DNA from 2 places in the Cytobacillus sp. FSL R7-0696 genome. Region 2 is predicted to be linked to the other one. Evidence: riboswitches for the same ligand, from Rfam matches in the RefSeq annotation. Region 2 holds a riboswitch; the other holds the start of a gene.
What was found. Region 2 has a riboswitch for thiamine pyrophosphate ahead of thiW (energy coupling factor transporter S component ThiW). Riboswitches for the same ligand answer to the same signal wherever they lie in the genome.
Positions count from the first base shown of each region.

Region 1: it holds a riboswitch for thiamine pyrophosphate, as region 2 does, so the genes downstream of both, MKX29_RS06805 (3-oxoacyl-ACP reductase) here and thiW (energy coupling factor transporter S component ThiW) in region 2, are expected to answer to the same signal.

Region 1 is NZ_JBBOWA010000001.1:1,296,339-1,299,496, reverse strand. Features, by position in the region: gene MKX29_RS06810 (glycosyltransferase family 2 protein) at 1-935, shown strand, start outside; TPP riboswitch at 1,021-1,122, shown strand; gene MKX29_RS06805 (3-oxoacyl-ACP reductase) at 1,215-1,970, shown strand; gene MKX29_RS06800 (IclR family transcriptional regulator) at 2,189-2,956, opposite strand; gene MKX29_RS06795 (polysaccharide biosynthesis protein) at 3,155-3,158, opposite strand, start outside.
Region 2 is NZ_JBBOWA010000001.1:3,993,086-3,996,243, forward strand. Features, by position in the region: gene MKX29_RS20425 (hypothetical protein) at 1-421, shown strand, start outside; gene MKX29_RS20430 (shikimate kinase) at 653-1,159, opposite strand; TPP riboswitch at 1,285-1,392, shown strand; TPP riboswitch at 1,436-1,528, shown strand; gene thiW (energy coupling factor transporter S component ThiW) at 1,600-2,121, shown strand; gene thiD (bifunctional hydroxymethylpyrimidine kinase/phosphomethylpyrimidine kinase) at 2,090-2,896, shown strand; gene thiM (hydroxyethylthiazole kinase) at 2,896-3,158, shown strand, end outside.

The DNA of each region.
Region 1 (3,158 bases), 2.7 Mb from region 2:
CGCTAATTAGCAGGAAGGCTTTGTTAGCAGGTGTTCATTTTAGTAAAATTAAAAATCTCAGTTTTTGGGGAGAAGATCGACATTTTTGTGTGAGAGCTGTGGCATTAGGACTGGATCTACATGTAGACACACATCTGCCAGCTTATCATATTTATCGTTCTTCTGACCTTACAGGCATACCCGCATTTAAAGAAAAATGTCAGTATGCGTATAGCGAACTACCTATTTATCCAGAAAAAGCAGAAAGCCATCAAATTCGCTTATCGATGATTGTGAAGAATGAAGAAGGTCGTTATTTACAAACGATGTTAAAGAAAGTAAAGCCATTTATCGATGAAGCTGTGATTATAGATGATGCTAGTACTGATCAGACTATATCGATTTTCTTGCAAGAACTAAAAGGTATGCCAATTAAATTGGTCAAGAATGCAAGCTCCCAGTTTGCCAATGAAGTGGAACTAAGAAAACAACAGTGGTTAGAAGCAACGAATGGTTTTTTAGGTTGGGTATTAAATCTTGATGCAGATGAATGGTTTGAGGAGAGTTTTATTGATTATATTGATGACTTTGTTAAACAGGATACTATCGACCTGTACTGTTTTAGACTGTATGATATGTGGGATGAAGACCATTATCGTGAAGATGAATACTGGCAAGCACATTTCTTATACCGTCCATTTCTAGCAAGAGTTGAATCAACCTTTCAGCCTGTCTGGAAAGAAACACCTCAACATTGTGGGAGATTTCCAGAAAACATCTTCCAACTTACCCACAGTTTATCCACAATACGAGTCAAGCATTTAGGCTGGGCAAAAGAAAAAGATCGATTAGAAAAGTATGAGAGATATAAGCTGCTTGACCCGAATAGCCTATACGGTAATGAGAAACAATATGAATCGATTTTAGATAAGAATCCCCGTTTAAAACAATGGTGAGAAACATAAAGGAAATGGTCAATTAAGAACTGAACTTCGATTCATAGCTAGGAAACTATTTGTATGCTAAACTAAAAATAATTAAAAATTGTTGCAGGGGGACTCAGAAAATGAGTTGAGAAGGTTAAAACCTGACCCTTAGAACCTGTTCGTTAAGACGATCGTAGGGAGCATCTTCCAACTATATGCATACGTATGGTAGGCTCTCCATTTTCGGGGAGCCTTTTGTTTTGTTTTCCTGAACATTTTTAATTACATCTATTGAAAAGAGGGAATAGCGTGAGAGAAGAAGTCGTGTTAGTAACAGGAGCAAGTCGTGGATTAGGAGCTACAATTGCTCAGAAGTTCGGTAAGGAGGGCTACAAGGTAGTCGTTAATTATTATAATAATAAAGAAAAAGCCGATGCAGTAGTTGAACAAATCGGGCAAGATCGTGCATTGGCTATCCAAGCTGATGTCAGAGATCAACAAGCAGTAAAAGCAATGGTAGCAGACACAATTGCTCATTTTGGCCGCTTGGATATCGTTGTCAATAATGCATTAGTTCAATTTAAATTTGATCCTGTGGCACAGGCGAAAGTAGAGGAATTATCTTGGGCTAGCTACCAAACCCAGTTTGAAGGCGCGATAAAAGCAAGCTTAAATGTTGTTCAATCTGCTCTTCCGGCTCTAAAGGATTCACAGCAAGCCCGTGTGATTGGTATTGGCACGAATCTTTACCAGAACCCAGTCGTTGCCTACCATGAATATACAACAGCCAAAGCGGCATTAATTGGCTTTACACGCAATATGGCCAAAGAGATCGGACAGTATGATATTAATGTGAATATGGTTTCCGGTGGATTATTAGAAACAACGGATGCAAGTGCTGTCACTACCCCTGAGGTATTTGCGATTGTGGCTGATAACTCTGCTATCCGCCGTGTGACAAAACCAGAAGACGTAGCAGAAGCCGTTGTTTTCTTAGCCTCTCCAGGCGCTAAAGCGATTACGGGACAAAATCTAGTCGTTGATCATGGATTGACGATGAACTAAGATAAAAAAGGTCGTCATCTTTGTTTATGGCGGCCTTTTTCAATGAATGGATTTATTTTGTAGGTCGATAAATCAGTAAAGAGCTTATATCAGCAAATGTGAGACTAAGTCGAAGCTAAATTCCAATTTATTCGCAGAAAAGAATGTTTTTAAAAATTTAACTTAATTTTCTCGCTAGTATTTTATTCTTCTAGATGTTAAAACGGTTGATTGAACGCTCAATCAGTATTGTTCAATTTTTTCCCTTGTTTATATCGATAGCCAAACATAGACGATGCTTGTAAGTGAAACTTCAGCAGTTGCTTGCTCATCGAATCCTTTGCTTCCTTAGGCATCTTTTCGTTAAATCCAACAACTGTCACTGCACCGAGTAATTGATTTTGGTAGTCTAGCAAAGGGACGGAAGCAGAAGAAATTGATGGAATTAAAGGTTCGGTAGCGAAGGAGATTTTCGATTGTTGAATCATTTGCCATTCTGCGTTATCGATCGCATCCCCGTTTCCAAGCCAATCTTTTGTCAGTACTGGGTTTAAGAAACTTAAGAAAATCTTCCCCGCGGCAGATGTTGGTGGCAAGCTTCCGCCTAGTTGTGTACCAATATGAAGTGGTTCATTCGAATGACAAATCTTTGTCGTAATTGGTCCGTTGTTTGTCCATAATGAAAACGAAACGGTGCAGGAAGTAAGCGAAGAAAGTTCCTGCATATAAGGAGTGATTGCATCGGCAATATCACGACTACCAAAGGCGGCTGTACCATATTGAATCAATTTGCTGCCAAGATAATACAGGTTTGTCCCTTTTTCACGATAGAGCATGTTCAATTGTGTAAGTGTATTTAGATATTTATATAAATTACTTTTGGTAATACCGGTTTCTTCTTGAATGGTTGAGAATTTCATTGGGGTATCTTTTTGATAGATTAGTTCGATGATAGAAATGCCTATTTGCAAGGATTGTATCATCGTACTACTTTTTTGTATTTCCATGTATGTAACTCCTCATTATGCTAGTCATGTTGAATCCTAATTTATCAGAAACTACATTAAACAACAACCTCCCTTTAGAGGGTTGGTAGGATATCCCTATAAACTCAGTATATATAAGAATAGTTAGTGAGTTGGCGATTTATTAACATAGTCAATGAAGGCGCTCAACTCACGAAAAATAGGGAGCGGTCAAATATATTAA
Region 2 (3,158 bases):
AAGTCACTCGGAAGGAGAAACAGAGATGAGCGCCTCGCAAAAGGGTTTAGCAAGTCCCTCAGAAAGGAAACTAAAGATGAGCGCCTCGCAAAAGGGTTTAGCAGATCCCTCAGAAAGAAAACCAGAGATGAGCGCCCCGCAAAAGGGTTTAGCAAGTCCCTCAGAAAGGAAACTAAAGATGAGCGCTCCGCAAAAGGGGTTAGTAAGTCCCTCGGAAAGAAAACCAGAGATGAGCGCCCCGCAAAAAGGGTTAGCAAGTCCCTCAGAAAGGAAACTAAAGATGAGCGCTCCGCAAAAGGGATTAGCAAGTCCCTCAGAAGGGAAACTAAAGATGAGCGCTCCGCAAAAGGGTTTAGCAAGTCCCTCAGAAGGTAAACCAGAGATGAGCGCCCCGCAAAAGGGATTAGCAAATCACTCGTAAAGAAAATCAGAGATGAGCGCCCCGCAAAAGGGTTTAGTAAGTCCCTCGGAAAGAAAACCAGAGATAAACGCCCCGCAAAAAGGAGTTATTTAGCAATTTATTAAGAACCAAACACAAATGAAAGCCGAGCAAGGGAGTGCCCGGCTTTCATAAATTCGTTTAGGATAATGCGAAATACTTAGATAGTAGAAGAAACATCCTAATGAACCATAACCATAATCATCACTAGCTTTATCTTATCCCACTAATAATCAATTCAGCAGCTTCTTCAGCTGTTTTCCCGTCAACATTGATTTTTAGATGATATGGTTGATAATGAGCTTGTCTTTCTTTGTATAGATGATACATTTCATCAGTAGAAAGACCATTTAATTTCGGTCTTGTATCTTTAATCAATGGGTATCGGTCAAGCCACTTTTCCCATGAGAGCTCGATAAGGACAACGGTACTGTTTTGTAAACATATTTCGCGGTTCTTACTGTTTAAAAAGGCACCGCCGCCTAATGAAAGAATCTGTTTTTCTTCGGCAGATAGTTGTTCAATCAACTCGCTTTCAGCTTTTCGAAAAACTTCTTCACCATGATCAAGGAAAATTTTTGAAGTTGACATCTTGAACTGTTGTTCAATACGTTCATCCGTGTCGATTAAACCCCACTGTAATTTCTTTGCTAATTCCGTTCCTATGGATGTCTTTCCGACCCCCATAAACCCAATAAGTACAATACTCTTATCTTCCATAGACTGTCCTCCCGAATGTTATATAAATATCATATCATAACGTTTTATGTCGCAACATCGTTTCTATCCCATGTTTTTTATTTTCATTTCTATCATTTCATGTTATATTGACATCATATATTATAAGTTTTCACTGGGGGTGCCTTCACATAGAGGCTGAGATTGAATGCCGTTCAAAACCCTTTGAACCTGATCTGGTTTGTACCAGTGGAGGGAAGTGTGTCGATGTAGTCGTCCTCGCTTCCTTTTGGAAGTAGAGGATTTTTTTTATATATGAATAAATGCTAGGGGTGCCAAATACTTGGCTGAGATGAACCCTTTGAACCTGATCTAGTTAATACTAGCGTAGGGAAGCGAGTGACGTCATACATATCATGATGACCAAAGCCGCTTATACAAACTAGCGGCTTTTTTATTTTTATCGAAAGGAGGAAAGGTCTATGAATAAAATCCAAAAAATGACGATGACGGCAACGATTGCAGCCATCACTACTGTGTCGAGTAGTCTCATTTTTATTCCGATTGGAATAGCGAAAATTTTTCCGATTCAGCACTTGGCGAATGTATTATCTGCTGTACTTCTTGGACCATGGTATGCCGTTAGTCAAGCGTTTCTTTCATCTACATTGAGAAATATGATGGGGACAGGAAGTGTTTTTGCCTACCCCGGGAGTATGATTGGCGCATTACTTGCAGGGTTCCTTTATCAAAAAACGAAAAAAATTGGCTTCTCAGCACTAGGTGAAGTCGTTGGAACAGGAATGATAGGGGCAGTAGCGACTTATCCGATTAGTACATTACTTTTAGGACAAGAAGCCACCCTTTTCGGATTTCTACCAGCATTTATGGTGAGCTCGTTTACTGGAGCAATTTTAGGATATGGTTTATTAAGAGTATTAATAAAGAATAAAGCTATTGGAGGTTACATCAATGAAAACAGCATTAACGATCGCAGGTTCTGATTCAGGAGGAGGAGCTGGGATTCAAGCAGATCTTAAAACTTTTTCCGCCAATGGTGTGTTCGGCATGTCTGTCATTACGGCGATTACCGCTCAAAATACAGTAGAGGTACGATCGGTACAGGATATTGAAATCAATATTATAAAAGACCAAATAGAAGCTGTGTTTGATGATATCCAAGTTGATGCTGTCAAAATCGGGATGTTGTCATCTAGTGAGACTGTAAAAATCGTCGCAGACCGTTTAAATCATTATAGTCCAAAAGTGATTGTGTTAGATCCTGTTATGGTTTCGAAAGGTGGACATCATCTTTTAAAGGAACAAGCTATTGAGGCATTAAAAGCGAAGATGTTACCACTTGCGACTGTAATTACGCCAAACATTCCTGAGGCTGAAGTACTTTCGGGTATGACGATTCGCACGGTTGAAGACATGGAGCAAGCTTGTAAAAAGTTATATGAATTAGGGCCAAAAGCCGTCTTATTAAAAGGTGGACATTTAGAAGGAGAACCGAATGACTTATTATGGGATGGTCAAAGTTTCAACTGGTTTAATGGTAGAAGAGTAGAGACAAAAAACACCCATGGTACAGGTTGCACTCTCTCATCTGCCATTGCTGCCGGGTTAGCAAAAGGGGAAGAACTTATTGAGGCCATACAGTCTGCGAAAAATTATATTTCCATAGCGATTGAGCATAGCCTAGCACTCGGTCATGGGCATGGTCCGACAAATCATTTTTATGAGTTATACAACAAAGCAAAGATGGAGGAAAGATAATGGCGATTTCAAGTGAAGCAGTTGAGAGAGTCTTTCAGCAGTTACAAGAACAAACCCCACTCATTCATCATTTAACAAATACAGTAACTATTAATGATTGTGCCAATGTGACCCTAGCAATGGGCGGTTCACCTGTTATGGCCACCCAACTCTTAGAAGTAGAAGAAATGGCTATGATGGCAGATGGGCTCGTAATTAATTTTGGTACTATTAATGATGCAATGTTTGCGGCGATGATTAAAGCTGGACAAACAGCCAATCA